Regions from separate parts of the Rhodoferax sp. GW822-FHT04A08 genome, predicted to be linked through region 1. Evidence: predicted binding sites of a transcription regulator. Region 1 holds the regulator's gene; each other region holds the start of a gene.
What was found. Region 1 encodes FNR, which switches genes on or off when oxygen is low (the NO sensors DNR and NnrR bind a similar motif). Its sites were predicted from a motif close to TTGATNNNNATCAA; they were not measured.
Positions count from the first base shown of each region.

Region 2: the regulator FNR is predicted to act here: its motif matches at 2,151-2,164, upstream of AC1RMF_RS01505 (FeoA family protein).
Region 3: the regulator FNR is predicted to act here: its motif matches at 4,576-4,589, upstream of AC1RMF_RS17720 (hemerythrin domain-containing protein).
Region 4: the regulator FNR is predicted to act here: its motif matches at 4,721-4,734, upstream of AC1RMF_RS20270 (hemerythrin domain-containing protein).

Region 1 covers NZ_JBXAMW010000001.1:768,788-776,649, forward strand. Annotated here, with positions in the region: gene ccoP (cytochrome-c oxidase, cbb3-type subunit III) at 1-383, shown strand, start outside; gene AC1RMF_RS03600 (FixH family protein) at 483-758, shown strand; gene fnr (fumarate/nitrate reduction transcriptional regulator Fnr) at 766-1,485, opposite strand; gene hemN (oxygen-independent coproporphyrinogen III oxidase) at 1,694-3,088, shown strand; gene AC1RMF_RS03615 (sulfite exporter TauE/SafE family protein) at 3,098-3,787, shown strand; gene dusA (tRNA dihydrouridine(20/20a) synthase DusA) at 3,879-4,883, shown strand; gene AC1RMF_RS03625 (NADP-dependent oxidoreductase) at 5,152-6,153, opposite strand; gene AC1RMF_RS03630 (oxidoreductase) at 6,150-7,007, opposite strand; gene AC1RMF_RS03635 (TetR/AcrR family transcriptional regulator) at 7,115-7,720, opposite strand.
Region 2 covers NZ_JBXAMW010000001.1:330,752-338,613, reverse strand. Annotated here, with positions in the region: gene feoB (ferrous iron transporter B) at 1-1,771, opposite strand, end outside; gene AC1RMF_RS01505 (FeoA family protein) at 1,773-2,036, opposite strand; gene dnaE (DNA polymerase III subunit alpha) at 2,190-5,759, opposite strand; gene AC1RMF_RS01495 (sulfurtransferase) at 5,798-6,547, shown strand; gene AC1RMF_RS01490 (hypothetical protein) at 6,625-7,056, shown strand; gene AC1RMF_RS01485 (DUF2145 domain-containing protein) at 7,059-7,862, shown strand, end outside.
Region 3 covers NZ_JBXAMW010000009.1:143,468-151,329, reverse strand. Annotated here, with positions in the region: gene AC1RMF_RS17750 (NAD(P)-binding protein) at 1-151, shown strand, start outside; gene AC1RMF_RS17745 (hypothetical protein) at 212-1,057, shown strand; gene AC1RMF_RS17740 (ParA family protein) at 1,073-1,870, opposite strand; gene AC1RMF_RS17735 (universal stress protein) at 2,008-2,400, opposite strand; gene AC1RMF_RS17730 (DMT family transporter) at 2,510-3,367, opposite strand; gene AC1RMF_RS17725 (DODA-type extradiol aromatic ring-opening family dioxygenase) at 3,738-4,538, shown strand; gene AC1RMF_RS17720 (hemerythrin domain-containing protein) at 4,651-5,130, shown strand; gene AC1RMF_RS17715 (LysE family translocator) at 5,132-5,758, opposite strand; gene AC1RMF_RS17710 (PAS domain S-box protein) at 5,783-7,862, opposite strand, start outside.
Region 4 covers NZ_JBXAMW010000012.1:111,875-119,736, forward strand. Annotated here, with positions in the region: gene AC1RMF_RS20250 (amino acid ABC transporter permease) at 1-961, opposite strand, end outside; gene AC1RMF_RS20255 (amino acid ABC transporter substrate-binding protein) at 1,073-2,101, opposite strand; gene AC1RMF_RS20260 (serine hydrolase domain-containing protein) at 2,316-3,521, shown strand; gene AC1RMF_RS20265 (YitT family protein) at 3,518-4,129, opposite strand; gene AC1RMF_RS20270 (hemerythrin domain-containing protein) at 4,129-4,665, opposite strand; gene AC1RMF_RS20275 (2OG-Fe dioxygenase family protein) at 4,801-5,541, shown strand; gene AC1RMF_RS20280 (acetyl-CoA C-acyltransferase family protein) at 5,639-6,826, shown strand; gene AC1RMF_RS20285 (SDR family NAD(P)-dependent oxidoreductase) at 6,829-7,587, opposite strand; gene trhP (prephenate-dependent tRNA uridine(34) hydroxylase TrhP) at 7,658-7,862, shown strand, end outside.

The sequences.
Region 1 (7,862 bases):
TCACCAAGGGCCGTGTTGGCAACATGCCTTCGATGGCAGCCGCAGTGGGCACTTCTGACGACGTCAAGAATGTTGCCAACTATGTGCTGAGCCTGTCTGGCAGCCCGCACGACTCCGTGCGTGCCAACCTGGGCAAGGAAAAGTTCGGTGTGTGCGCTGCATGCCACGGCCCAGACGGTAAGGGTATGCAAGCGGTGGGCTCTGCCAACCTGACCGACAACATCTGGTTGCACGGTTTTGGTGAGCAGGCCATCATCAACATGATCACCAACGGCAAGACCAACATCATGCCCGCCCAGGAAAATAAGCTCAGTCCTGAGCAGATCCATGTTGTGGCTTCTTATGTCTGGGGTCTGTCCAACCTGGGCACTGCTCAGCAGTAAGTCGACTCAGTAGCAGCTTCTACCCTGGCAGTGTTTCGAGTCCTGACTCGAAGTCCTGCCGGGGTTTTCTCTTTCAAGTATTGAATGCAAGGAACCGATATGAGTCAGCTCGCCAATGCACCAGAAGCCCAACCATGGTGGAAGTTCGGTCACGTATGGATGGTTGTGGCAGGTCCTGCCATCGTTGTTGTGGCAAGTTTTATCACGCTGTATCTGGCCATCAGCCGACCAGATCCTGTAACGGATGAAAACTACTACCAGAAGGGACTGGAAATCAACAAGACGCTAGGTGGTACACCGTCCAGTGCCGCACCTGCGATGGCTGCAAGAAATCACGCAGCTACTGGCGTCCCCAAGCCCGTGGACGCCCCCTGAACGCTACTTAGCTGCAAACCTTCGGGTTGACGATTTCACGCAGCGCGTCCGTGTTCAGAATGCGGACGTGGCGTTGTTTGACCTCGACGATGTTTTCTTCGACGAACTTGGAGAAGGTGCGGCTGACCGTCTCCAGCTTGAGGCCCAGGTAGCTGCCAATTTCTTCACGCGTCATGCGCAGGACCAGCTCCGATTGAGAGAATCCGCGAGCGTGCAGACGCTGCACCAGGTTGAGCAGGAACGCCGCCAGGCGTTCTTCAGCGCGCATACTTCCGAGCAGAAGCATCACGCCATTTTCGCGCACGATTTCCCGGCTCAGAATTTTGTGCACGTGGCGCTGCAGTGCTGAAACCTCGCGCGACAGTTCCTCGATTTTCTCAAACGGCATGACGCACACTTCTGCGTCTTCCAGTGCTACGGCGTCGCAGGTGTGGTGCTCCTGGACGATGCCGTCCAGGCCAACAATTTCGCCTGCCATCTGAAAACCCGTCACTTGGTCGCGGCCATCTTCGGAGGCAACGCAGGTCTTGAAGAAACCTGTGCGGATCGCATACAGGCTGGTGAATCTCTCGCCATTGCGAAACAGTGTGGCGCCGCGCTTGACTTTGCGGCGACTGCCCACCACTTCGTCAATACGCTCCAATTCGGAAGGGGTCAGCCCCAAGGGCATACACAGTTCACGCAGATTGCAGTTGGAACAAGCGACCTTGATGCCGTGGGCACTCATTTCAACCACGTTGCCCGCCGGCCTGATGGAAATCGCGGGATGGGCTTCATCCGGTAGATATGCGTTCATGTGTTCTTCCTTATCTCACCTGATCCAAATCAATTATGAACCTAAATTTCGAAATGTCATGTATTCGAGACCTTGATTCACATCAAACTATCTGTTTGCATCTTCAGGCACATTGTCGGGGATATGTCCTGGAGTACCTATGAATTCTGTCGTATCCCCCGTCACCGAAGACTTGCTGCGCCAATACGACGTTTCCGGCCCGCGCTACACCTCGTATCCTACCGCCGACCGCTTCGTTGAGGCCTTCAATGCAGAAGATTATTCTCAGGCACTGACACAACGCCGCAGCGGGCCTGCTGCTTTGGCGTTGCCGCTTTCGCTTTACATACATATCCCATTCTGCGAGTCGCTGTGCTATTACTGCGCATGCAACAAGATCATCACCAAGCACCACGAAAAGGCTGCCGAATACCTGACCTACCTGGAAAAAGAGGTGGCTTTGCATACCCAGTTGATTGGAACTGCACAGTCCGTAAGTCAGTTGCACCTGGGCGGAGGCAGCCCCACCTTTCTGAGCGACGATGAGCTTCGCGCCGTCATGGCGATGCTCAAGCGCAATTTCACCTTTGTCCCCGGTGGGGAATATTCCATTGAAATAGATCCCCGCACCATCGATGCCAAGCGGCTGGATACCCTGGCCGAGCTGGGCTTCAACCGCCTGAGCTTCGGCGTGCAGGATTTTGACCCTGCGGTCCAGAAGGCCGTGCACCGTGTGCAGCCAGCCGAGCAGGTCTTCTCCTTGGTGGCAGATGCGCGCAGCCGTGGGTTTGAATCCATCAATGTAGATCTCATCTACGGCCTGCCCAAGCAAAGCCCTGAGTCGATTGAGCGGACCATTGCCCAGATCATCGAGCTGCGTCCGGATCGCATCGCTTTGTACGCCTACGCCCATCTGCCGGAACGCTTCAAACCGCAGCGCCGCATCAACATTGCCGAGATACCGAGCGGCGGCTCCAAGATTTCCATGCTGTCGCGTTCCATGGCCGCACTGATGGAGGCCGGCTACGTCTATGTGGGCATGGACCATTTCGCCTTGCCGGACGACGCGCTGGCCGTGGCTAAGCGCCAGGGACGTTTGCATCGCAACTTCCAGGGCTACAGCACGCAGCCCGATTGCGATCTGATCGCCCTGGGTGTATCGAGCATTGGGCGAATCGGCGCTACCTACAGCCAGAATGCCAAGACGCTGGAAGAGTATTACGACGCCCTGGACCAGCGGCGCTTTCCCATTGTTCGCGGGTTGGCCTTGACCCGGGACGATCTGGTGCGTCGAGCCGTCATCATGGCGCTTATGTGCCAGGGGCAGGTTCAATATGAATCGATTGAGCTGGCCTACCTGATCGAGTTCAACAGCTACTTTGCCAAGGAGTTGGAAGTCCTGCGTACGCTGGTGGACCAAGGTTTGGTGGTGCTGGAGGAAAGTGCGATCCAGGTCACCGCCAAGGGCTGGTTCTTCGTGCGTGCCGTGGCCATGGTGTTTGACCGCTACCTGCAAACTGACCGTACCCGCGCCAAGTTCTCCAAGATCATTTAGCATCGAAGAATGCAATTTTCCTTGGGCGCCACGGCGCTGTTGATGGGGCTTGCCGGCGGCCCCCATTGCGTCGCCATGTGTGGCGCCGCCTGCGCCGGCATTGGTCAGGCGGCCGGAGCCCGCAAGAACCCGGCAATATTGAGCTTTCAACTCGGGCGCATCGTGGGTTACTCCGCTTTGGGTGCCTTGGCTGCCGCCAGCATGCAGGGGCTGGGCTGGATGACCATCCAATCCGCGGCTCTGCGACCGGTCTGGAGCATGTTCCATGTGGCCGCCATGTTGCTTGGACTGGTGCTGCTGATCCGCGCCCAACAACCCATCTGGCTGGAGTCTGCTGGGCGGCGCATCTGGGCGCGCGCCAAGGCTTTGGGCGCCGGAGCGGGCGGTGCACCGCTGCTGCTGGGAACGTTGTGGGCCTTGTTGCCTTGCGGGTTGCTGTATTCCGCCTTGCTGGTTGCCGCCATGGCTGGCGGTCCGTTGGATGGCGCTCTGGTCATGGCGCTGTTTGCATTGGGTACCAGTGTCACCATGACTGCCGCACCTTGGCTCTGGCTCAAGCTGCGTGGCAGCGGTCGAATGGGGGGCAGCAGTGGTGCTTGGGGCGTTCGGTTGGCTGGATTGGCTTTGGCGGTCAGTTCCGGTTGGGCCTTGTGGATGGGCCTGATGCATAACACGGCGCCCTGGTGCGTCAACCCCTGATCGCCGGTGCCGAGCCCTTAGCCGAGGCCGGAAATGCCAGCCATGGTCTAATTTAGCCCCTTGGCACCACCCCCATTTTTCTGGTTTTGAATTGAAAACCGCCTATTCCCCTCATCGTCTCAGCGTTGCCCCCATGCTCGACTGGACGGACAAGCATTGCCGCTACTTTCACCGGCTCATGACCCGCCACGCCCGCCTGTACACCGAGATGGTGACCACCGGCGCCTTGCTGCATGGCGATGTGCCGCGCCATCTGGACTACAACGCGGAAGAGCATTCTGTCGCCTTGCAACTGGGGGGCAGCGATGCCGCAGATTTGGCAGCTTGCGCCAAATTGGGCGAGCAGTGGGGCTATGACGAAATCAATCTGAATTGCGGCTGCCCATCGGAGCGGGTGCAGCGCGGTGCATTTGGTGCCTGTCTGATGAACGAAGCCAGTCTGGTGGCCGATTGCGTCAAGGCCATGCAAGACGTGGTGGACGTGCCGGTGACCGTCAAGCACCGCATCGGCATCGATCGCACGGAGAGCTATGACTTTGTGCGGGACTTTGTGGGTACGCTTTCTGACGCCGGTTGCAAGGTGTTCATCGTGCATGCCCGCAACGCCTGGCTCAAGGGCTTGTCCCCGAAGGAAAACCGGGAGGTTCCGCCTTTGCGTTACGACGTGGTGTACCAACTCAAGAAAGACTTCCCGGCGCTCACCATTTCCATCAATGGCGGCATCCAGACCGACGCACAGGTTGCAGAGCAACTGTTGCATGTGGACGGCGTCATGCTGGGCCGTGAGGCCTATCACAACCCCTGGTGGCTCGCGAGTTGGGACCACGCCTTTTTTGGTGATCCACAATCCGGCTTGACGCGGGAAGAGGTCGAAGAACACATGGTGGCCTACATGGAGCGCGAAGCCGCGCAACATGGCACCTCCTGGTACAGCATCGCCCGCCACATGCTGGGCCTGCGCCACGGCTTACCCGGTGCTCGCAAATGGCGGCAGGTCTGGAGTGACCATCGCCACAAGGGTCTGTCTGCGCGGGAAGTTCTGAAAATTACCCGGCAGGGCGTGCGCGCTGACCTGACGGAAGATGCTGCCGCTTAGCTACATAAGCGACAGCATTTGAATTTGTCGGTGCCCCGCGAGTAGCATGGCGCGAAGATCGCAGCCCAGGTGGAAGGCCTGGGCGTGGGTTGGCTGCCGTTGGAAAAAGTGCGCCAACTTTTAAAGAAGGGCACGCCGGTGGCGCGGCCTACAGAAGACCCGCGCGAACCGAATCTGCTGTTTGTCGGCTGGCATTCGCATCGTGCCGGGCCCAGCCTTGAAAAAAACATTGTGGCGCCAACAGTCCTATCCTGATGCTGAACCGGATTTACCTGAGCTTGATGACAACCTTGCCCTTTGCGCGGCCTGCCTCGACGTAGGCCACGGCGGCATTGGTTTCTGCGAAAGGGAACAACCGATCCACAACCGGGCGTATGGCCCCAGCCTCGATGATTCGGGTGATCTCCCGCAGTTGGCTTCCGTTTGCCTTCATGAAGAGGAACGCGTAGTCAATCCCGAGGCTCTTCGCTTTGCGCCGGACGCCCGAACTCAGCATCCGCAAGACCAATCGGACGAACCCGGGGGCTTTGATTTCCTGGCCGAATGCGGGATCAGGTGGCCCGGATATGGAGATGAGTTTTCCACCGGGCTTGAGCACACGCAGAGACTTCAGCAGCGTCTTGTTGTCCTGACTGTGCAGCACCACGTCGTAGTCACGCAGGGCATCCTCAAAGTCTTGAGTCTTGTAATCGACCGCGACGTCTGCGCCCAGACCCTTGACGAGGGCGACATTGCCCGTGCTCGTCGTGGTCGCAACCGTGGCGCCCAGATGCTTGGCCAACTGGATGGCAAAAGTCCCCACGCCACCTGAGCCTGCCTGGATAAAGACCTTCTGCCCCTTCTTTAGCTTGGCTTTTTCCACCAGTGCCTGCCAGGCCGTCAGACCCACCAGGGGGATGGAAGCGGCTTCCTCCATCGTCAGGCCCTTGGGTTTCAACGCCAGGGACGTCTCTTTGACGGGCACAAATTCCGCAAACGTGCCGATCCGAAAATCATCCGTCCGCGCATACACTTCGTCGCCCAATTTGAACTGTTGCACGTGCGGACCGACCTGCACGACCACTCCTGCCACGTCGTGGCCAAGGACCAGCGGCAGGCGATAGGGCAGGATGAGCTTGAACTCACCGCTCTTGATCTTGCTGTCCAACAGATTCACACCAGCGGCATGTACCTCAACCAGGACCTCGTCATCGCGCAGCTCCGGTATTGGCAAATCCGCCAGGCGCAACGCCCCCTTTTTTCCATAGCGATCAACGGCGAATGCTTTCATGGTGTTTGCCCCGCATGTGCGACGTCGAGCCGCAAATCTTTCCGAATTCCGGCATCCACCATGCCCGCAGGTGCAAATCTGCGCAGCAGCCGCAAGCGGCTTGCAAGCCCGCCTGCGGTGTAGCGGAGCTTCGGGTGAGCAGCATTGGCTGCTTTCAGCACTACCTCGGCCACGACACCCGGAAGATCCGCCGTGGCCATCACTTCCTTCACGCGCTCGCTCACGGCGGCGCGAACTTCGCTGTATGCGTCGAGCTTGGCATCGGGTTCCAGAAAGTTCGCATCGAAGGGCGTCTTGGTGTACGCAGGCTCGATCACCGAGACCCGGATGCCCCGCGTGCGCAGCTCATGGTCCAGCGACTCGGAATAGCCTTCGATCGCATGCTTTGTTGCGGCATACAGTGCGCCGTAAGGCATTGGCAGAAAACCCAGGACCGAGCCGATGTTGATGATGCGTCCCGCGCCCTGCGCGCGCATATGCGGCAGCACAGCGCGCGTCATCCGCACGATCCCGAAAAAATTCGTGTCAAAAATTGACTTGGTTTGCGCAATAGAGCTTTCCTCTGCGCCCGCAGGCGCAACTCCGAAGCCCGCGTTGTTGACGAGCAAATCGATGCGTCCCTCTCGCTGTATCAGCGTCTGCACGGCGGCATCGACGGACTCATCGCTGGTCACGTCGAGCGACAGCATCTCGAACGTCTTCCCGGCAACTTTGCCGCCGCGGCGGCTCGTGCCATAAACCGTGTAGCCAGCCTTCGCCAACAGCTCTGCAGTAGCCTGACCGATGCCCGACGAGGCACCCGTTACGAGGGCAACCTTGCCCCCATTCCTTTGGTCGTTGCTGTTTGTATTCATCACGTTTCTCCTTCAATGGTGGGTGGAATTAGCAGTTTCGTATGATAATCATCATATTTAAAATCGAACGAATAGGCAGGACGTATGAGCGACATTCAAAAGTGGGTTTAGTGAGCGGTGTGGGTCAGATGCTTGCGTGAGGCGTCAAGCAGGCTTTCAGCCAGATCCGGCTCATCGACTGCGCGCGCCAACAGCAGGGCGCCGACCATGGTGGAGATCGTGACAAGGGCTCGTTCGTGGGCGCCAGGCTGCCCCCAGTCTGGCGACTGGCGGGCGAGCAGGTCAACCATTTCCTTGATATGCCGCGTTGCGACCCTGCGCACTTCGGGCACCTGACGCGCCGTTTCAGAACCCAGTGCCGCCAGCGGACAGCCTAACTCTGCATTGTCCAGGTGCGCTTTGGAGAGGTAGGCGTTCAGTATGGTTTCCAACGCCTTTTTGGGCGGCACATGCGCCACTGCATCCGCGGCAGCAGCAGCGGACTCTGCACACGCCCGCCCTGCAGCCTCTGCCAGCATGGCTTCGCGGGACGCAAAGTGGGCATAAAAGGCGCCATGCGTCAGGCCCGCTTCTTTCATGATGTCGGCAACACCCGTACCGTCATAGCCGCTTCGGCGGATCGCCCGTGCGGCCACCGACACGATGCGCTCGTGGGAGGCTTCCTTGGCTGCTGCTCTGGTGTTGGGATTTCTATTTCGCATGATGTGTATCATACAAAACAAATTGAGTTCGTGCAACCGAGTGAGTTGGGGAATGCTCTTACACCCGCGAAATGCCTTTGCAGATCAAAGCGCGTTAACCGAAGGCAGCAGGCCCGCTAGGTGTTTGCGCCCCAGCAAATGCCCAACCCGGCGG
Region 2 (7,862 bases), 440 kb from region 1:
GCGTGGACAAGCATTGCGGTGCAAACACATACCAGGCCAGCAGCGCGTAGGCGGTGGCCAGGGACCAGCCGTGCGCAATCACTGGCGCCAGTGCCTCGGCCACACCACTCTCGGCGGCGGACAGCGAATACACCGTACCCAGTGCGCCCACCGCAACCTCACGAGCGGCAAGGCCGGGCACCAGGGCAATGGAAATCTGCCAGTTGAAACCAATGGGCACAAACACCACTTCCAGTGCCTTGCCCAGCATGCCGGCCAGGCTGTATTGGATAGCCGGACCTTGTGACGCATCCCAGCCCGCAGGTGGGCCCGGAAAGGTGGAGAAGAACCACAGGATCACCATCAGCGAAAAAATGATGCCGCCCACTCGGCTCATGAAGATGCGCGCCCGCTCCCACAACCCCAGCCCCAGATTGCGCAAGCTGGGGCGGCGGTACGGCGGCAACTCCAGCATCAGAGGCTGGTAGTGCGACTTCATCCAGACCCGCTTGAGCAGCCAAGCCACCGCCATGGCACTGACCACGCCGGCAATGTACAAGCCGAACAGGGTCAGCCCGCGCAGATCAAACCAACCCACTTGGCGCGCTGGCACAAAGGCGCCGATCAGCAAGGCGTACACCGGCAGGCGGGCCGAGCAGGTCATCAGCGGCGCCACCATAATGGTGGCCAGGCGGTCACGCCAGTTCGCAATGGTGCGTGTGGCCATGATGCCGGGGATGGCACAGGCAAAGCTCGACAGCAGCGGAATGAACGCGCGCCCCGAGAGCCCGACCTTACCCATCAGGTTGTCGAGCAGGAAGGCGGCGCGTGGCAGATAGCCGGAGTCTTCCAGCAACAGGATGAAGAAAAACAGAATCAGGATCTGCGGAAGGAACACCAGCACGCCACCGACACCCGCAATCACCCCGTCCACCAGCAGGCTGCGCAAGGGGCCGTCCCCCATATGGGCCGTGGTCCAGTCACCGAACGCCGCCATGGCATCCTTGATGAAGTCCATGGGCACATTGGCCCAGGAGAACACCGCCTGAAAGATCAGGAACAGGATGGTGGCCAGCAACACCAGCCCCCAGACCGGGTGCATCACCACCGCATCCAGACGGTACTGAAAGCGGCCCATGGCAGGCACTTGTGGCGCCACCAGCGCCAATATTCGGCGTACCTGGGTTTGCAGTTCGACCGAACTCCATGCTGCTGCAGCCCCCGGCTGCTTTGCGGCCTGCGCATCGGGCACCTGCGCCAGCTGATTGATCTGCACTTCCAATTGCGCCAGCAATGCCGCATGCCCTTCATGTTTGACCGCGACGGTTTCCACCACCGGGCAACCCAGCTCGGCACTGAGCCGCTGCACGTCGATATGTAAACCATGGGCGCGCGCCACGTCCGCCATGTTGAGCGCCACGATCAGCGGTTTGCCCAACTGCTTGAGCTCCAAAACCAGGCGCAGATTCATGCGCAAATTGGTGGCATCCACTACCGCCACGATGGCATCGGGTGCAGCCTCGCCAACGCGGCGGCCTTCCACCACTTCCAGCATGACCTGCTCATCGGGCGTGCTGGGCTTGAGGCTGTAGGAGCCTGGAAGATCCACCACCGATATCGTCTTGCCGGATGGCAGGCGGGCAGTGCCGACCTTGCGCTCCACGGTGACGCCGGCATAGTTGGCCACTTTCTGGCGAGCACCTGTCAGCAGATTGAAGAGTGCAGTCTTGCCGCAGTTGGGGTTGCCCACCAGGGCAATCACTTTGGGCGCGGCGGTCAACGTTTGGGACATATCAGGCTAGCGCCTTCACCGAATCAGGCGCCGATACTTCCACGCTGCAGGCTTCCACCAGGCGCAGCGCAAACATTGTCTCGCCCACCTGCACGGCAAGCGGCTCGCGTCCACCAGGACCACGGCGCAGCATCAGCACCGGCTCACCGGCGATGAAACCTAACTCCTCCAGCCGCTGCACCGTTGCCTGATCCACTTCGCTTGCACCGCTGAAGACACGCTTCACAAGGGCATGGGCACCATTGGGCAATTGGGACAGAAGCATGTTGGATCCTTGGGGTTTGGCGTCTCCAAGGCATGGACAACGCGCAATCTAAATGAGAGTCTATCTCATTTAGATTGATTGGCATGCCCCCTATCCGTACCAATCGTGCGGCGTTTGAGCCAGATCAAAGGACCGGTTTTATGGCGTCGCCTGTCAGTCGTAGGCGATGACGGCCCGGCCTTGATCTGCCTGCGCACGCCAGCTCGCCAACGCTGCGTCACTGGGGTAGAAGCGCGCGTCTTCACCCAGCGCCAGCACCACTTCGGCACCGGCACAACCCTGCGCCGCTTCGTCGGCATCCCGTTTGAGCTGCAGGCGCACACCCAGGCCCCGCACCAGCTCGCCCTGCTCGGATATTTCGCGCTGGGCCGGGAAGTCCTTGAGCAAGCGCGCAATGTCCGGTGCACGGCCATTGACAGCTACCCGCAGGTACTTGCCAAAGCGGCAACGTGCCTGCTCCAGGCTCCAGATCTGCTGCACGGTGAATTGCATGCCGCCTGAGAAGCGGTCCGGCTGGGCCTTGCCCATAGCGATGATGAGTTCATCGTCCTTGAGCAGGTTCTTGTGCGCATTGAGCAGGTTCTCGTCCGCACGCGCCTCAATCGTGGCGGACTTGTCGTCCAGCTTGAACAGCCCAAGTTTGCCGCGCTGCCCGTTGATCACGCGCAGGTCCGTCACGATGCCGGCCAGCAACTGCGGCTCGCGGGTTTCCAGCAGTTCCTCAATGGGCCGCTTGGCGAACTTGCGCACTTCGGTTTCAACCTCGTCAAACAAATGGCCGGAGAGGTAGAAGCCCACAGCCGTCTTCTCGAAGGTCAGCCGCTCCTTCACACCCCAGGGCGTGACTTCCACCAGATCGGGCTCCTGCGTGCTGGAGCCGTGGTCGTCGTCGCCCATGTCGAACAGGCCGACCTGGTTGGCGTTGGCCGCAGATGCATTGGCAAAGTCAAACGCCAGGTCAATGGAAGCCACCAGGCTGGCGCGGTTGAGCTGCAGTGTGTCAAAGGCGCCAGCCTTGATCAGTGCTTCCACACAGCGCTTGTTCAAGCGGCTGCGCTCGACGCGGCGGGCGAAGTCAAACAGGCTGGTGAACGGGCCGGCCTCAGCGGTCGGGCCCCTGCCCTCGCGCGCGGCCACGATGGCCTCGATCGCCTGCTCACCGGTGCCCTTGATGGCGCCCAGCCCATAGCGGATCTGCTTGTCGGAAATGGGCTCGAACCGGTACTTGCCACGGTTCACATTGGGCGGCTCGAAGGAGAGGCCCATCTTCTCTGCATCTTCAAACAACACCTTGAGCTTGTCGGTGTCGTCCATTTCCACCGTCATGTTGGCGCAGAAGAACTCGGCCGTGTAATGCACCTTGATCCAGGCCGTGTGGTAGGCCAGGAGCGAGTAGGCAGCCGCGTGCGACTTGTTGAAGCCGTAACCCGCAAACTTTTCCATCAAGTCGAACACCTCGTCGGCCTTCTCCTGTGGAATGTTGTGGGTCTTGAGGGCACCGGCGCGGAACTTCTCGCGGTGCTCGGCCATCTCTTCGGCCTTCTTCTTGCCCATGGCCCGGCGCAGCAAGTCGGCGCCACCCAGCGAATAGCCGCCCAGGATCTGCGCCGTCTGCATCACCTGCTCCTGGTAGACCATGATGCCGTAGGTCTCGGAGAGCATGTCGGCCACGGCCGGGTGCGGGTATTCCACCTCTTCGCGCCCGTGCTTGCGGGCCACGAAGCTGGGAATCAGGTCCATAGGGCCTGGGCGATACAGCGCGTTCAAGGCGATCAGGTCTTCCAGGCGCGTGGGTTTGGCGTCGCGCAACATGCCCTGCATGCCGCGGCTTTCAAACTGGAACACGGCTTCGGTCTTGCCCTCCTGGAACAGGCGGTACACGCGAGCATCGTCCAGCGGCAGGTTTTCGTAGGCAAAGCCTTCCTGCCCCGGGTGGCGCTTCATGATGAACTCGCGCGCAATCTCCAGAATGGTGAGCGTGGCCAGACCCAAGAAGTCGAACTTCACCAGGCCGATGGCTTCCACGTCGTCCTTGTCGTACTGGCTCACCGCCGATTCACTGCCGGGCTGTTGGTACAGCGGGCAGAAGTCAGTCAGCTTGCCCGGCGCAATCAGCACACCCCCGGCGTGCATGCCGATGTTGCGGGTCAGGCCTTCGAGCTTGCGTGCCAGCTCTAGCAGCGTCTTGACGTCCTCTTCCTTGGCCTCGCGCTCGGCCAGAATCGGCTCGGCTTCGGTCGCGTAGACGTACTTGTCGCTCTTCTTGCCATCGGTGGGCGGCAACTGCAGGGTAACGTTGGTTCCGGGCTTGTTGGGAATGAGCTTGCTGATGCCGTCGCAAAAGGTGTAGCTCATGTCCAGCACACGGCCCACATCGCGCACCACGCCACGCGCGGCCATGGTACCGAAGGTGGCAATCTGGCTCACCGCGTCCTTGCCGTACTTGCTCTTCACATAGTCGATCACCAGGTTGCGGTTGGTCTGGCAGAAGTCGATATCGAAGTCAGGCATGGACACCCGCTCCGGGTTCAGGAAGCGCTCGAACAGCAGCTTGTACTTGATCGGGTCCAGGTCGGTGATCTTGAGCGCATAGGCCACCAGCGAGCCAGCACCGGAACCCCGTCCGGGCCCCACCGGGCAGCCGTTGTTCTTAGCCCAGTTGATGAAGTCGCCCACGATCAGGAAGTAGCCCGGAAAGCCCATCTTGAGAATGGTGGCCAGCTCGAACTCCAGCCGCTCCAGGTACTCGGGCATGCGCTTCTCGCGCTCGGCGGCATCGGGATACAGATGCAGCATGCGCTCCTTCAAACCCTCCAGTGACGCATAGCGGAAATATTCCTCCGGCGACATGCGCACACCGTTGACTTCGGGCGTGGGGAAGTCCGGCAACTGCGGCTTGCCCAGCACCAGCGTCAGGCTGCAGCGCTTGGCAATTTCCAGCGTGTTGGCAACGGCCGAGGGGATGTCGGCAAACAAGGCCTCCATCTGCGCGCTGCTTTTGAAATACTGCTCGCGCGTGAAGCGGCGTACGCGCTTGGCATTGCCCAGCACCTCGCCATCGGCAATACAGACACGCGCCTCATGCGCCTCGAAATCGTCGGGCAGCGTGAACTGGATCGGATGCGTAGCCACCACCGGCAGCTTCATGCGTGCAGCCAGTTGCACCGTGGCCATGACGTGGGGCTCGTCGTCCGTACGTCCGGCGCGCTGCAATTCCAGATAGAAGCGGTGGGTGAAGATGCCCGCCAACTGCAGCGCCACGTCATAGGCGCGCTGCGTATCGCCCTGCACCAGCGCCTGCCCCACCGGCCCGGCCTGGGCGCCTGCCAGACAGATCAGCCCTTCATTCAGTTCTTTCAGCCAGGCCAACTTGACCACGGCCTGCTGCTTGCCGCCCGTGGTCAGCACGTTCTGGGTAAATGCACGGGCAATCAACTCGGAAATGTTCAGGTAACCCTGCTTGTTCTGCACCAGCAAAATCATGCGCGAAACAGCCAGTACGTCCGATCCCAGCCCCTCCAGCACGATCTCGGCCCCCAGCAAAGGCTTGACGCCTTTGCCACGCGCCTCCTTGTAGAGCTTGATACCACCGAACAGATTGGACAGATCGGTGATGGCCAGTGCGGGTTGGCCGTCCTTGGCAGCCGCCTTGACCACCTCGTCAATACGGCAGGTGGAGTCAACCACGGAAAATTCGGTGTGAAGGCGCAGATGTACGAACATGGTGGGATTGTAGGGATGCGGCCACTTAAAATTGGGGCGTGAACACCATCCTCAACATCTCCGCCTACAAATTCGTCCCCCTGCCCGACGCGCACGCCCTGCGCGAGCTGTTGTTGGAGCGCGCAACGGCCCTGCAGCTCAAGGGGACTATTTTGCTGGCGGAGGAAGGCATCAACCTGTTCCTGGCCGGGCCCGAGTGGTATGTGCGCGGCTTTGTCGCCCTGCTGCACACCGATGCACGCTTTGCCGACATTGCGCCGAAGGAGAGTTGGTCGGGCACCCAGCCTTTCAAGAAGATGCTGGTCAAGGTCAAGAACGAAATCATCCGCATGAACCACCCCACCATACGGCCGGCAGAAGGGCGCGCACCAGCAGTACCACCTGCCACGGTCAAACGCTGGCTGGACCAAGGGCATGACGATTCAGGCCGGCCCGTGGTGACGCTGGACACGCGCAATGACTTTGAAGTGGACGCCGGTACCTTTGATGGCGCCATCGACTGGCGCATCACCAAGTTCACGGAGTTCCCTCACGCGGTGCAGGAACACAAGGCTGAGCTGGAAGGCAAAACCGTGGTGAGCTTTTGCACCGGTGGCATTCGCTGCGAGAAGGCCGCCATCCTGATGCACCAGATGGGTCTGGAGCACGTGTACCAGTTGGAAGGCGGCATCCTCAAGTACTTCGAGGAAGTCGGCGATGCCCATTACCACGGCGGCTGCTTTGTATTTGACGAGCGCCGTGCGGTTGATGCGCGGCTCGAGGCGGCACCTGAACTGACACAGGGATGACACGCATACGCCCCTGAATTGGCCGCGTTCGTTCTCAGTATGATTCCAGCGGTCTGCAATCCCACAGGAAACCTTCCATGAAAAGACTGATCACGATCGCCTGCCTTGGCGCCGCCTTGTGCGCGCCCGCATTTGCCCAAAGCGACAAAGGCAGCCAGGCCTCGGCACTGGGCGTCAACAGCATTCTGGCCTCGCCCGTGCTCTCGTTGGAGGGCAAGCCGCTGGAAGCCTCCGCGGCACTCGGCCTGGGCGGCGCCTTCGTTGTCGTGGGGGTGGTGGAAGGCGCAAGTGAAGTAGTGTCTCTGACGCTCAAGGGCGTGGAAGCGGGCAGCACCTTTGTCGTCAAGGCATCCACCAAGGCCGTCAAGGCGGCTTCGGTGGCCACAGGCACCAGCATTCGGGTGGTGGCGGAATCCACTGGCTACGCGCTCATGGCATCCGGTCAACTATTGGCATTTGTTCCCAATGCCATCGGCCAAGCGCTGCTGCACCAATCGCAGATCAAGTAAGCATGCGCACTGCAGCCAAACTGTGGGGCACGCTACTGCTGTGCCTGTGCCTGTGCATGACGAATGCAGCTACAGCCGGTACTGCCTGCTCGGATGCGCCTCCCAAGCCGGAATCCATCCAGCAGGCCTTTCAAGCGGCGTACAAGCTCCACCAACGGCTGGAGCAGTTGCAACCTCGCATTGCACTGGTTGGAAGGGTCGGTCAAGACCTCTCCAAATACGGCTTGCGTTACTCCCACATAGCGTTTGTCAGCAAGGATGCGGCAAGCGGTCAGTGGCGCACCACCCACCTGCTCAATGCCTGCAACTCCAACCAGTCGGCTCTGTGGCACGAAGGTCTGGCCAACTTCTTTCTGGATGACCTGTTCGCATACGAAGCGCTGCTCATCGTGCCCTCACCCGCTGTGCAGGAAAAGCTACTGGCAATAGTGAACGACGACAAACGCGCGTTGTCCATGCACCAGCCGCTCTACAACATGCTGGCGTATCCGTTTTCCGACAAATACCAGAATTCCAATCAGTGGGTACTGGAGTTGCTGACCCTTGCCACTTCACAGCAAGTCGGCATCACTCCGCCACTTGCCACTCGCCAGCAGGCGCAGCAATGGCTCAAGCTGACGGGCTACCAGCCCAGCACGCTCAAGCTGAACGCCTTCACACGATTGGGTGCGCGCATGTTTCGGGCCAATGTGGCATTTGACGACCACCCCGACGAGCGCCGTTTTGCCGACCTGATTGACACGGTAACCGTGGAATCCATGGCCAGCTACATACGGCAAGTGGACCCAACCAGCGCCAGCGAAGTC
Region 3 (7,862 bases), on a different contig from region 1:
CAACTGCTACGGTGTCTGCCCTGACAACGCGGTCATCAAGCTGGGGCCGGGCAAGCGCTTTGCCTTCAACTACGACTACTGCAAGGGCTGCGGCATCTGCGTGCAGGAGTGCCCCTGCGGTGCCATCGACATGGTGCCAGAAGAGACTTGAAAAACGGTATATATCGTATATATTAAAGTGCCTTGGGTTTAACGGTGGAGGCACTCGCGCATGTCAAACGAAGTTCTGGTCTGGTGGTTTTCCCTGTGCGTGGTGAGTGCGGTCAATGTCATGGCGCTGACATATTCTGGACATCTTCTCTTGCGCCGACAAGGGCAGATTCCGCGTGAGGTGTATGCGTCACGTAAGCTGCAGTTCCTGCTGTCGGCAGGCTATGTGCTGGGCTGTGCCTACCGCTCGGCGCTGCCGGTGTTTGATGTGCAGCGCATCTGTCTGTTTGACTCCTGGTTTTCCAGTGTGATCGTGGGCCGCTCGGTGGCCACGGTGGCGGAGCTGTGCTTTGTCACGCAATGGGCCTTGCTCATGCGCGAGATCGCCGACGTCACGCAAAGCAAGGCGGGTCGCTGGACCTCCACGGCACTGGTGCCGTTGATCGCCATTGCCGAAACCTGCTCCTGGTATTCCGTACTTACCACCGCCAATATCGGCCACGTCATCGAAGAGTCGCTCTGGGGCTTGTCTGCCGCACTGTTGGTGGTCAGTCTGTTCTCGGTCTGGCCGCGCTGCAGCGAGCGTCTGCGCCCGGCCTTGCTGCTGACGGGCATTGCCGGTGTGGCCTATGTGGCCTTCATGTTCCTGGTGGACGTGCCCATGTATTGGTCGCGCTGGTTGCAGGATGAGGCCAGCGGCCGCCATTACCTCAGTCTGCAGCAGGGCGTGCTGGATGCCTCGGCCCGTTGGGTGGTGTCGCACCAGTGGCAGGTCTGGAAAAGCGAAGTGGCCTGGATGTCGCTGTACTTCAGCGTGGCAGTGTGGCTCAGCATTGCGCTGATCCACACACCGGCCTTTGAGCGCCAGGCGGGCAGCATACCCAAGGGGCGTCTGCAGCCCGCCTGAGGGGTGCCGCCAGGGTTATCTGGCCTTGGCCGTCTTTTTCTTGGGCTTGGCAAACAGCGTGTCGTGCAGTTCCACCAGTGCCTGTGTCAGGCGATGCTTGGGGTCCAGGTAGACCATGGGGCGGGACTGCTCGTGCGACTCGCGGATGCGCACGGAGGAGGGCAGATAGGGCTGCAACACCGGCAGGCCTTCGGTAATCAGTTCATCCACGATGCGCTGCGGCAGGTTGGCGCGCGGCTGGAACTGGTTGACCACAATGCCTTTGACGTCCAGCTCGGGGTTGTGATCGGCCTTGATCTCCTGCACATTGTCCAGAAGGGCGTACAGCGCCTTGCGTGAGAACTCGTCACAGTCAAACGGGATCAGGCAACCGGTGGCACCTATGAGTGCCGAGCGGGTGTAGAAATTCAGCGCGGGTGGGGTGTCGATATAGATGCGGTCGTAGTCTTCGCTGAGCTGCTGCAGTGCTTCGCGCAGCTTGTAGATTTTCTGGCGCGACTCCAGCTTGGTTTGCAGCTCGTTGAGTTCGGCATTGGCCGCCATCAGGTGCAGCTTATCAAACGGTGTGGCGATGACAAAGTCGGTGGCGGTGAGCGGCTTGAAGCTGAAGCTCAGGCAGAAATCAAAGAAGTCGCCTACATCTGCTTGGTCATCGGTAGCGGTCTCTCCCAGCAGATAGCTGCTGGAATTGCCCTGCGGGTCCAGGTCGATCACCAGGGTACGCAGGCCTTGGCTGGCGCTGATGGCCGCCAGGTTGCAGGTGATGGTGGATTTGCCGACGCCACCCTTTTGGTTGAATACGACGAGCGCCATCTTGCGTGTTCCCCTGCTGTAGTTCCATGGAAGTTCCACGCACGAGTGTAAGCGAGCTCGATTGCACCCAAGGGGCGCAATCCACTGCTGCGGCGTTCAGAACGGAGGCCGCTGCATGCCCATGGCACGCAGCGTACTTAGTCAGCTTTGACGGTCAGGATGGGGCAGGGAATGTTCATCAGGATTTCCTGCGCCATGCTGCCCATGATGAGTTTGCCCACTGCACTGCGTTTACGCAGACCGATCACCAGCAATGAAACCTGGTATGTGGCAACCATTTCTTCCAGTTCTTCCACGGCATTCTTGCCGCGCACAAACTGCTTGAATTCTGCGTTGATGCCGGACACCGACAGGAGCTGTTCAACCCGCTCCACGTCCTGTGCGTCAGCGCGTGAAGGATCTTCACCACTGCCGCCCGGTGTGGCATTCACCACGATCAGCGTTTCGTTGCGTTCCTTGGCGATCTCAATGCCTTTTTCGAGGGCGGTTTGACCTTCGGGACGGGGAACATAGGCTACGAGAATTGTCATTCGAAAGCTCCTTGGCTTGTAATGGGTGTGCGGCAAATGATAGCGCTTGAGCACATTTGTACTATGACGCAGATCAATTTCCGGCGTAGTGTGTTGATGGTGCGGTCGGCTAGCTGCGTGCCAGATAGACGCCCCAGACGGTCAGGGCCATACCTACCAGCGCCATGCCGGTCAGTGTGTTGCCAAAGAGCGCCCAGGCAAACAGGGCGGTACACGGGGGAACCAGATAGAACAGGCTGGCGACGTTGACCGCGTTGCTGTGGCGTATCAGCCAATTGAGCAGGCTCACGGCACCCAGGGACAGCACCAGCACCAACCAGCCCAGGGCAAAGAACAACTCACCACTCCAGTCGATGGCGCCGTGTTCGGTAGCGATTGCCGCCAGGCCGGTGACGACGGTGGTGGGCAGGAACTGGGCGACCGCACCAGTGCGCCAATCGAATGCGGGGCAGAACTTCTTCTGGTACAGCGTGCCCGCGGTGATGGCCAGCAATGCGACCACGGCGGGCAGCAGCGCCTGCAGGCCGAACTCCTGGCCGAGCTTGTTCCACAACACCAGTGCCACTCCCACCAAGCCCAGCAGCAGCCCAACCCACTGACGCGGCAGCACGGTAGCGCCCAGCAGATAGCCCGCGCCAATGGCGGTCAGCAAGGGCTGAACACCCACGACCAGGCTGGCCAGGCCAGCGGGCAGTCCCAGGCCGATGGCCACAAACACACCACCCAGATACAACCCGTGCATCAGCAGACCGGATATGCCGATGTGTACCCACTGCCACATGTTCTGCGGCCACGGCGCGCGACTGGCAATGGCGATGGGCACGATGCACAGCAGCACCGCAACGTAGCGAATGGATAGAAAGGTCAGCGGCTGAATGTGGGGCAGTCCCAGCCGCGCTCCAATGAAGCCGGTGGACCACAGCACCACGAAGACAAAAGGCAGCAGGCGGGCGAATTTGGGGCCCATGGTTTCAAGTCTCCCCAAGAAGGTGCTTTCCCGTCTCAATTTGCGACACTTTGTTGGAAAAAGAAACTAAGTAGTGCGGATTTGGCGGCACACATTTTGCTCAAGACAAGCTGAGGCCGTGAAACATATCGCAATCGCGGCTTCTTATAGGAGGTATCAAGATATGTCACAAGCTATCAAAGACTTTCTGGTGTCTGTTGGAGTTACGTTGGCCGCTGTTCTTCTGTCCGGCGTCATGTTGACCCTCAGGCCCTGAGAACGGCACTGCCATCCCCCGCAGGGAGCATTGCAAGCATACCGTTTGGCCGAATGATTGGGCTGTCGTGCGCGGGACACGCATAATTGTCCGCATGACGTGAAAGGCCAGACGATGACAAGTTCCCGATTCCCCACGATGTTCGTGTCCCACGGTGGCGGCCCCTGGCCTTTCGTGGATGGCATGCGCGAAATGTTTGCCAAGACCGCGCAGGAGTTCCGCGACCTTCCCGAACGACTGCCAGCCAGGCCGCGGGCCGTGCTGGTGATCACCGGGCACTGGGAAGCGCCGCAGTTCAGCGTGTCCACCTCGGAGCATCCGCCCATGGACTACGACTACTACGGCTTTCCCCCCCATACCTATCACCTGAAGTATCCCGCGCCCGGCTCGCCCGTGCTGGCTGCGCGCGTGACCGAGTTGCTGGCTGCCGGCGGCATCACCTGTGCGCAGGACCCGACCCGCGGGTTCGACCATGGCACCTTTGTTCCCTTGGGGCTGATGTACCCAAAGGCGGACGTACCCATCGTTCTGCTGTCCATGAAGTCGGGCTATGACGCAGCCGAGCACATCCGCGTGGGCCAGATGCTCGCCCCCTTGCGCGATGAGGGCATCCTGATTCTGGGCAGCGGCCTGACCTATCACAACATGCGTGGCTTTGGTAACCCGGCATCCTCGCCCATTGCCACCGCCTTTGAACACTATCTCAATGATGCGGTGACGCAGCCCCAGGAGTCCGAACGCAACCGCATGCTGGTGGAGTGGCAGAAAGCCCCCAAGGCGCGCCTGGCCCATCCGCGCGAGGACCATCTGATTCCTCTCATGGTGGTTGCCGGCGCGGCGGGCGCGGACCGTGGAGAGCGCATCTTTGTGGACCACGTGCTGGAAGTGGTCATGGCGTCCTACCAGTTCGGCTGAGGGGAAGCATCCGGGATCGTTGAAAGTTGGAGGAGCATTGACGTTGCTCAAACTCCGGAAAACTGTGACCTGCACAATTTGTTGCACATGCACAAATTTTCCGGAGATTCCCATGACTGCCGTTGCACCCCTTCAACCTTTCGAGGCACTGGACGCCTGCCATCTGCAAATCCAGAGGACGCTGCAGGACTTGACGCGTTTGGCCCGGCGCCTGGAGACCGGTGGTGTAAATGAAATGGACCGCAAGCTGGCGGGCGATATCGAGAGCTTCTTTTCCAACACCTCGCGGGAGCACCATGCCGAGGAAGAGGCGCATGTGTTTCCGCAGATTCTGGCCAGCGGCAGTGCCGAGCTGTCTGCAGCAGTGAAAAGCCTGCAGCAGGACCATGGCTTCATTGAAGAGAACTGGATTGAGCTGGCGCCCCAGTTGCGCGCCATTGCCGAGGGCAATGACTGGGTGCATGCGGAAGAGTTCCAGCACAACGTGAGCACCTTTCTCGAGCTGCTCAACGGCCATATTGCGTTGGAAGAGTCGTTGATCTACCCCGAGTCCAAGGCCATGTGGGCCGCAACCATCGCCCGACGGCGATAGCCTATCGCTGGGCTACTGCCAGCCGCAAGGCCAGCGCGGCAAACACCGCGCCTGCGGCGCGATTCATCCACTGCTGGGCGCGCGCCGAGCCGCGTAGTCGCTGCCCCAGGCTGGCAGCAAAGTAGCTGATGGCGCCAAAGGTCACCAGCGTTGCTAGGATGAAGATGGCGCCCAGCTCTGCCAGTTGTAGCACCACCGAGCCGCGTCGCGCGTCCACGAATTGCGGCAAAAAAGCGAGAAAGAAGAAGACCACCTTGGGGTTGGTCAGATTCATCACGATGCCGCGGCGGTAGAGCTGCAGAGGGCGCAACAAGGGTGCTGAGGCATCGCCGCCTTCTGTCACGGGGGCCCTGAACGCGCCCCAGGCCAGATAGGCCAGATAGCCGGCGCCCACCATCTTCAGGACCACAAAGGCCGTCTCGGAAGCTGCAAAGACAGCGGCCAGACCCAGCGCAACGGCCGAGGTGTGCACTAGCAGACCGGTGCACAGCCCCAACACCACCAGCATCCCGGCGCGCTTGCCCTGGGTGGCGGACTGCACCAGCACAAAGATGTTGTCAGGACCGGGCGTGACCCCCAGAAGAAGGGAGACCCCGAAGAAGGCAATGGCGGTTTGCAGACTGAGCATGGGGCGATGGTAGCGGGTTTGCGCTCAGCCTTGCCTGAGCAGGACTTGCAGTTCCGCCAGAAAGCTGTCGCGAATCTGATGCAACTGCTGCAGCGCTTCGGATACGGCATGGCGCTCACCCAAGGCATGCTGGCGCAGAATCTGCGCAGCCAGCGTATGCACGTCGTGGTGGAGGCGGTGTGCATTCTGCACGGCGGCCAGATCCGGGTGCCTGTCCAGGCCGCCTCTTTTCAGCCATATCCCCAGGCGGCACTGGTCCATGTCCATAGGCGGAGGGACATCATGCTCGCCCATCAGGAAGTGCTCCAGCGCTATGACCCAGGCCCTGTGCTCCACGCCTGCAAACAGCAGCGGCCGGTTGGAGCGGCTGATCTCTGCCTGGTTCAGCCAAGTCGGGTCGGGACGCCAGCTTGCAATCCAGCCGGACAGATCCTGCGCGGGCATGGGCTTGGCAATGCAATAACCCTGGGCCAGTTCACAGCCCATCTGCAGCAGCATGCGGCCGGTTTCCACGGACTCGACGCCCTCGGCGATGACCTGGCGCCGAAACGCATTGGCCAGGCCGATGGTGCCTTCCAGGATGGCCAGGTCATCGGGCTCCACCATCATGTCCCGGACAAAGCTCTGGTCGATCTTGAGCTGCGTGACCGGCAGCAGCTTGAGATAGGTAAGTGAAGAGTAGCCCGTGCCGAAATCGTCCAGCGCAAAGTGCACACCCATCTGGCTGCATTCTTCGATGAGGCGCGATACATGGTTCAGGTCTTCCAGTGCACTGGTTTCCAGAACCTCCAGCTCCAGGGATCCGGCGGGCAGGTCGGGATAGGCAGACAGGCTCTCGCGCAAACGGTTGACGAAGTTGAGCTGCTGCAATTGCCGCGCGCCGATGTTCACGCTGACCGGAATGTGCAGGCCCTCGCGCTGCCACCGCATCAGTTGCGCCAGCACCTCTTCGATCACCCATTCGCCCAGCTCTACCGCCAGCGGCTGGTCCTCAATGGTGGGCAGGAACGTGGCAGGTGCCAGCAATCCCCGGCTGGGATGCTGCCAGCGTATGAGTGCCTCTGCGCCCACCACGGCGCCGCTGCGCATGTTCACCTTGGGCTGGAAATGCAGTACGAATTCGCGTTCCCGCAGCGCTCTGCGGATGTTTTCCAAGTCCTCGTGGTGGCCGCGCACGCTGCGGTCCTGCTCCGCATCGAAGACGTGGTAGCGGTTCTTGCCCGCCAGCTTGGCCTGGTACATGGCCTGGTCGGCCTGGCGCAGCATCTGGTCGGCATCCACCATGTCCACCTGGGGGTAGAAGGTGACCCCCACACTGGCAGATACCTGCAGCAGCATGTCACCCCATATGTGGGGCTGGGACGCGGCATCCAGCAGGCGCGTCAGCATGTGCACGCTGGCTTCCACGTCTGGCAGGTCCAGCAGCACCGCCACGAATTCGTCCCCACCCAGACGGGCCAGGGTGTCGCCTTCGCGCAAGGCCAGCTTCATGCGGGCAGAGAGTGCGACCAGCAGTTGGTCGCCCGCCTCGTGGCCATGGGTGTCGTTGATGGACTTGAATCCGTCCAGATCTAGGAAAGCCACCGCCATCAACTGCTTGTGTCGCTGTACCTGGGCGATGCCCTGACGCATGCGGTCGGCCAGCAGCACGCGGTTGGGCAGGCCGGTCAGTGCGTCGTAATGGGCGATGTGCTCGAGCTGATTCTGGTGTTCCTTGTAGACGGATATGTCGGAGAACAACGATACAAAGTGCTGCGCCCGTCCGTTGCCATCACGCACGGTGGTGATGGTCTGCATCTCGGCATAGACCTCGCCGTTCTTGCGGCGGTTCCAGATTTCGCCGTACCAGTGCCCCTTATCGAACAGGCCGCTCCACATCTTGGCGTAGAAGTCCTTGCCTTGTCTTCCGGAGTTCAGGATGCGCGGATTTCGGCCCTGCACTTCTTCCCGGGAATATCCGGTGATGTTGGTGAAGGCCTCGTTGACGTCGATGATCGTTCCGTCCAGCGCGGTGATCATGATGCCTTCACGGGAGTTGGAAAACACGCTGGCGGCCAGGCTGAGGCTCTCTTCGGCCTTCTTGCGTTCGGTGATGTCGCGGGTC
Region 4 (7,862 bases), on a different contig from region 1:
CCGGTGGGATGATCACGCGCAGTGCCTGCGGCAGCGTCACCAGTCGCATGGTCTGGCCGCGGCTCAGACCCAATGCTGCCGCTGCTTCCGACTGGCCCAAGGCCACCGACTGGATGCCTCCGCGCACCACCTCTGCCACAAAGGCGGCGGTGTAGACGGTCAGGCCCAACAGCACCGAGAGAAACTCTGGTGTCAGCGCTCCACCGTTTTCAATGGCGAATTCGCCCTTGACCGGCATGTTGAACTCCATGGGCGCACCGCCTACGATCCAGCCCACCACACCAAAGCCGATGACGATACCTACGGGCACCCAGAACAGGCTCTTGGGCACACCGGTCTTCTCAAACGACCGGATGGCGTAACTTCGGTAGAACAACGCAACCACAATCGCCACTGCCATGCCGATGACCGCATACAACTGGCCCGTACCCCATACCGGAACCGGAAAATTCAGGCCGCCCTTGCTCAAGTAAAGCGGTCCCAGCACCAGCGGCTCAGCGGATTCGGGTAGCACTTCGGTAAACATCAGATACCACATGAGCAACTGCAGCAGCACCGGAATGTTGCGGAAGAACTCCACGTAGCACACGCAAATGCCACGTACCAGCGCATTGCGGGAGAAGCGCCCCACGCCGATTAGCGTACCCAGAATGGTGGTCAGGATGATGCCCAGGATGGCAACCCTGAGCGTGTTGGAAAAGCCGATGAGGTAGGCCTTCCAGTACGGGTCGGCGGAGTCATAGGCGAACAGGCTCTCGCCGATGTCAAAGCCGGCGCCGCCCAGCATGAAGTCCCAGCCGCTCTGGATGCCGCGGGCATTCATGTTGACTTTGGTGTTGTGTGCCAGGTAGAGCACCACAGCGACGATGACTGCCACGGTGACCAACTGGTAGATCAGGCCGCGGAATGCCTGACTACGCCAGGACCAGGGCTGTTTGGGTGGTTTGTGGGAAGTGGACATGGGTTGTTGTAAAGGGTGGATCCAAATACAAAGACAAAGGGGCAGAGTCACAGGTGTGTTTCTGCCCCCCGGGGATATGCCAAGGCCGCTGGCCCTGTGCGTGTGGGTGAATTAGCGCAAGGGTGGTGCGTACTGGACGCCGCCCTTGTTCCACAGGTTGTTCAGGCCACGCGGTAATTGCAGGGCCGATTTGGGACCTACGTTGCGTTCGAATATTTCACCGTAGTTGCCCGTGGTCTTGATGGCACGTGCCAGCCATTCCTTGTCGAGACCCAGCAGCTTGCCGGTGTCTTCAGTGGATCCCAGCAAGCGGCCCACGATGGGGTCTTTGCTGTTGGCCTTCTGCTCGTCAACGTTGGCTGCGGTCACACCGTATTCTTCGGCTTCCAGCAGACCGTAGATGGTCCATTTGACAATAGCGGTCCACTCGTCATCGCCACGGCGCACCATGGGACCCAGGGGCTCTTTGGAGATCAGGTCCGGCAAGATCACATGGTCGGCGGGATTCTTGGCAACCTTGTTGCGGGTAGAGGCTAGGCCGGATGCGTCGGTGGTGTAGGCCACGCAACGACCGGAGAAGTAGGCGCCTTCCGCAGCTTCCAGTTTTTCAAACACCACAGGCTTGATGCCCAGGCCGGAGGCCTTGGAGAAGTCGGTCAGATTCTTCTCGGTCGTGGTGCCGGACTGCACGCAAACGGTTTGGCCCTTAAGCTGTTTGGCACTCTTGATCTTGCTCTTGACCGTAACCATGAAGCCCTGGCCATCGTAGTAAGTCACGGCTGTCTGGCTCAGGCCCAGGGACGCATCGCGGGTCAGGGTGAATGTGGTGTTGCGCGACAGGATGTCAACTTCGCCGGATTGCAGCGCGGTGAAGCGGGCCTGTGCATTCAGCGGGACGTACTTCACCTTTTCGCCGTCTCCCAGGGTGGCTGCAGCCACCGCGCGGCAGATATCCACATCGAGACCGGTCCACTTGCCACCAGAATCAGCAGCACCGAAACCAGCCAGACCGGTGTTTACGCCGCAAATCACTTGCCCGCGCGCCTTGATGGCGTCCAGGGTCTTGCCGGCAAACGCCGGGCTGGCAACCAAAGTACCCATGGTGGCCACAATGGCAGCAACGATCTTCAGTGATTTCATAGTCATGTAGTAATACTCCTGTGTTGACTAATGTTTCGACGCGGCACCTCTGGGTGCACCAACGAGGTGAATGTAGCGGCATGTTACTTGCCCTACGCTCAGGGTTTACTCTTGAAAATTATGCAAAATAGTTATGAGCTAATTTGTCGCAAACTCTTGGTAAATTTCCAAAAGCAGAAAACATGCCATACGCCATCCACATTGGAAAATCCGAATGACCAGCCACTCACTGTTTGACACCGCCGCCCCTGAGTCCTTGGGCTTTGTGCCCGCACGCCTGCAACGCATCGACGCCATGTTGTCGGATGCTTCCAATCGAAGACACCTGCCGGGTGCGGTGGCGATGGTGGTACGTCGTGGTAAGGTGGTGCTCCAAAGCAGCGTAGGCATGCAGGATGCGAACACCGGCACTGCCATGTCGCCGGACTCGCTGTTTCGCATCTATTCCATGACCAAACCGATTGTCTCGGTAGCGGTGATGATGCTCGCCGAGCAAGGGCGGGTTTTGTTGGGCGATCCGATCTGGAAGTACCTGCCCGAATTCACGGACGTGCAGGTGGTTTCGCTGGTGGATGGGCAACCCGTCAAGCACAGGCCGCGCATTGCACCGACGGTGCAGGACTTGCTGCGCCATACCTCCGGGCTGACCTACGAGATTTTAGGAACCGAGCCGGTGCAGCAGCTGTATGCACAAGCCGACCTGTGGTCGCGCAAGAAGACCAATCGTGAGTTCTCCCAGGTGCTTTCCACCCTGCCGCTGATGTTCGAGCCGGGCACCACCTTCGGCTACAGCCGTGCAACCGACTTGCTGGGCAGCCTGATCGAAGCCGTGACTGGGCAGACGCTGGGAGCGTTCCTGCAACAGAACATCCTAGATCCCCTGGGCATGGCGGACACTGTCTTCCATGTGGAGCCGACGCAGCAACACCGCATTGCGGAGCCGTTCGCCGTGTGCCCCGATACGGGCGCGCCTGTGGAACTCATTGATATTCGCCAACCCTATCCCATGGAATCCGGTGGCGCTGGCCTAGTGTCCACCGTGGGCGACTACGCCCGCTTCCTGCAGTGCCTGCAGAATGGTGGCGAACTGCAGGGGCAACGCATTCTCATGCCCAACACGGTGCGCAACATGACTACGGACCACCTGGGGCAGATGGCCCAGCACTTCACTCAGCGTTCGGGCTACATGCTGGCACAGGGCGTGGGCTTCGGCTTGGGCTTTTCCGTCAAACTGCAGGACGGGCTGGATCCGCAACCGGGTTCAGCCGGCCTGTACAGCTGGGGTGGCATTGGTGGAACCACCTTCTTCGTGGACCCAGCCAAGGAGCTGTTTGCGATTCTGCTGACCCAGGCACCCAACCAGCGTGACATCTATCGCCCGAGGTTTCGGGCCATGGTGTACGCCGCGTTGCTGGATTAGATGGCCACGTAGCGCCCCTTGCGGTGGTTGAGGGCCAGGGTCTGGTTGAGCATCACGGCGCCCAGAATGGACAGGGCAATATGCCACCAGTCGGTCACGGCAAAAGCCAGCGCCACGATGGCGCAGTCCAGCCCCATCTGTATGAAGCCTGCACGCCAGCCGTAGCGCTCCTGCAGATACAGTGCCAGCACATTGAAGCCGCCCAGGCTGGCCTGGTGCCGGAACAGGATCAGCATGCCAGTGCCCATGAGCAGACCACCGGCCACACTGGCAAACACGGGGTTGATGGCGCCCAGGGAAATCCACTGCGGCAGCAGGTTGCTGATGCTCGCCAGCAGGGCCACCGACACAAAGGTCTTGAGGGTGAATACCCTGCCCATGCGCTGGAAGGCAAGACCGTAGAAGGGCAAGTTGATGAGGAAGAACACCAGCCCGAAGTTCCAGCCGGTGGCGTAATGGATCAGGAACGCAACGCCCGCCGTGCCGCCGGTCAGCAGTCCGGTGCGACCGAACATCACCACGCCCAGTGCGACGAACAGGGTGCCGGTGATCAGGGCCTGCACATCCTCATGGGGACGGTGGCGCAGGTCGGCGGGGGCGTCCTGCATCAGGCTGTAACAGCCGTGTTGGCCGGCACTTCCGGCGCGCCCGCCGATGAGCCACAAGTGCCTCCACCGCAGCCATGGATCTGTTCGGCAGGTAGAGCGGATGGTTGACTCATTTCACCCGTGGCTGGATCAAAGCCGGCAGAACGCAAATGCAGGGCCAGCCCGGCATCCATGCTTTGCACATGGTTGACGAACCACAGGCCCAGCTCGTGTGCCATCTGGCGCACCAGGTCCAGTTCGCCTTGCAGTCCACGCTTGCCGCCTTCACGCATCACCTGCAGGATGATGTTGTGCTGGGTTGCGTGGCAGTTCTCTGCGGAAAAACCGGTGGCCTGCATCCACTGGTCCTCACGGTCGAAATGCTCCTGGGTGTGGTCTATCAGTTCAGCCCAGCGGGACAGAAGCGTCTCATCGGGCGCTTCCACGGCCGCCGCCAGCAGGGCGATAAATTCTTCGTGGGTGTCGTCCATCATCGGCATATCCAACGCCAGGGTGGGTGTCCATTGCATGGTCTTACGGTCCGCGGTTGCTTGCATATGTGCTTCTCCAAAACTGAGGAGGTGACTTTACGTGGTCTGCCGGCGCCAGACCTTGATGCAGGTCACGTGCACTGAGCAATCGGCCGCTTGGGCCGACGGATAATGATCGGCTGTTCGCCAGTCACCTATTTTATGTCCCTCACATTTTCGCCCCCTGTCCTGGACCGCAGCGCCGATTTGGGCCGCATATTGCAGTTGCAAGGTTTTGCCGTGCTCAGCGCTGAACAAGTGGCTGAGCTCAGCCACGCTTCCATGCCGGAGCTGATGGCCTGGCGCCCCGAATGGAATGACTTGCCGCCTGACGGCTATCTGCGCGACGGCGGACGCTACCGGCGCAGGCGCCATAGCTGCTTTGTGGTGAACGGCGATGCCACTACCCAGGTGCCGCATCGTCCGCACTGGCAACCGCTGGAATACAACGCCCTGCACGGGGGGTTGGAACGCCACTTCGAGCCCATGCACGCTACGCTGGTGGAGCAGCCGGCCTGGTCACAGTTGCTGGTCTGGCTGGGCCGGGTGTGCTCGGACCTCAAAGGGCAGCAGCCTTGGTTTGTCGAGGCGCACCAGTTCCGCATCGATACCACCGATGGCATTGGCCGCCCCACACCGGAAGGCGCGCACCGCGATGGCGTTGACATGGTGGCCGTGTTCATGGTGGAGCGTGCCGGCGTCAAGGGCGGCGAGACCCGGGTGTTTGAGGCCGATGGCCCCAAGGGACAGCGCTTTACCCTCTCGCAGCCTTGGTCCGTGCTGCTGCTGGACGACGCGCGCGTGATCCACGAAAGCACGCCCATCCAACCGCTGGAGCCCAGCGGACACCGCGACACGCTGGTTGTCACCTTACGTTCAGGCGGTTTTCAGTCAGAGGCCTAATATGTAAGCCAGTGGTACGGAAGCACGATCAGAATTTCCGGCCGCAGACCTGTTCTTTTTATCCCGTAACCCATTTCAAGCAATCAGGAGACAAAACATGAGCAAGCGTGAAGTTGTAGTGTTGGGCGCAGCCCGTTCGGCCATCGGTACTTTCGGTGGAGCTTTGGCAGACATCGAGCCCTGCGAGCTGGCCGGCACCGTGATGAAGGAGGCGATTGCCCGTTCCGGCGTGGACCCCAAGGTCATCAACTACGTGACTGTCGGCAACACCATCCCCACGGAAAGCCGCTTTCCCTATGTGGCACGCGTCGCTTCCATCCAGGCTGGCCTGTCCAATGAGTCGGTGGCCATGGCGCTCAACCGCCTGTGCTCTTCCGGCCTGCAGGCCATCGTCACTACGGCACAGAACATCCTGCTGGGCGACTGCGAATACGGCATCGGTGGCGGTGTGGAAGTCATGAGCCGCGCCGGTTACCTGTCCACTGCCATGCGCAATGGCGCACGCATGGGCGACACCAAGATGATTGACACCATGGTGGCCACTCTGACCGACCCGTTCGGCGTGGGCCATATGGGTGTGACGGCAGAAAACCTGGTGACCAAATGGGGCATCACCCGCGAAGAGCAGGACACACTGTCGGTGGAGTCGCACCGTCGTGCGGCTGCTGCCATCGCAGAAGGCCGCTTCAAGTCCCAGATCGTTCCCATCGTGAAGAAGACCCGCAAGGGCGAAGTGGTGTTCGACACCGATGAACACGTCAAGCCCGAGACCACCCTGGAGTCGCTGGCCAAACTCAAGCCCGCGTTCAAGAAGGAAGGCGGCACCGTGACTGCGGGCAATGCCTCCGGCATCAACGACGGTGCGGCCTTCTTCGTGCTGGCCGATGCCGCAGTGGCTGCTTCAGCCGGCCACAAGCCCATTGCCCGCCTAGTGTCCTACGCCGTGGCCGGTGTGCCCAACGAAATCATGGGTGAAGGCCCCATCCCTGCGTCCAAGCTGGCCCTGAAGAAGGCCGGCCTGACGCTGGACCAGATGGATGTGATCGAAAGCAACGAGGCCTTTGCCGCTCAAGCCATTGCTGTTTCCCGCGGCCTGGGCCTGGACATGGCCAAGACCAACCCCAACGGCGGTGCCATCGCCTTGGGTCACCCCATCGGTTGCTCCGGCGCGTTCATCGCAACCAAGCTGATCTATGAGCTGCAACGCATTGGCGGCAAGTACGGCCTGGTGACCATGTGCATCGGCGGTGGCCAGGGCATTGCCTGCGTGTTTGAGCGTCTGTAAGTTCAGTTCCTGACATCTGCCACCGGCTCGGCGCCAAAGTCGGGTCGGGCCAGATAGGCCAGCAATCGCCTTGCCGCATCGGCAGGGCTGGTGAGCTGGCCTTTTTCTTTGAGGGCGGCAAAACCACCCTGGTCGGGAAACTGCGTGGCATCTGCAGTTCGCAACTGCACCTGCATGTCGGTATCGATCACGCCGGGCGCCAATGAGCAGACGCGCGCGCCGTGTGGCAGCAACGCTTCCTCCAGTGCCAGGCAACGGGTGAAATGGTCCATGCCAGCCTTGGCCGCGCAGTAGGCGCCCGACGATGCCATGGCGCGACGACCCAGTCCCGAGGAAATATTCAGCACCTTGCGCGGGACTTGGGCCCAGTGCTGGGTCGCGCCAAGAAAGGCGCCGCACAGCAGCATGGGCGCTTCGAGGCCTACGCGCAGGGCGCGGGCCAGCTCGGTCGCTTCGCCCTCGCGCAAGGGCGTGAGCGCCGGAATCACGCCCGCGTTGTTGATGAGGGTGGCACTGGCCAGCGTATCGGCGTCCAGTGCCAACAGCCAGTCGCCTACTCGCTGCGCCACAGGTGCCGCGTCACTCAGGTCAGCCTGCCACTGCAGCAGCTCGGCGCCGCAGGTGCCAGCCTGTTGAGCCAGTTGCGTGTTGGAGTTTCTTGAGATGCAGAGCAGCAGGGCGTTTGGGGTCAGCAATTGCTCGGCCAGCGCCAGTCCCATGCCACGGGACGCGCCGGTCAGGATGGTGAGGTGTTTTTTCATGGTGCAGCGCCTTGGTTCCGGGTTGAAGCACCGCATTTTGCCTTTCAGTGGACGCTGGGATAATCGCAGCATGCAAGTCAAGACCCCCGAACTCCTCGCCCCAGCCGGTTCTCTGTCCATGCTGGAGACCGCGTTTGCCTTTGGTGCCACTGCCGTCTACGCTGGGCAGCCGCGTTATTCCCTGCGCGTGCGCAACAACGATTTCGGCGACCTGGCCACGCTGGGCGAGGGCATCGCCAAGGCCCATGCGCTAGGCAACAAGTTCTATCTGGTGT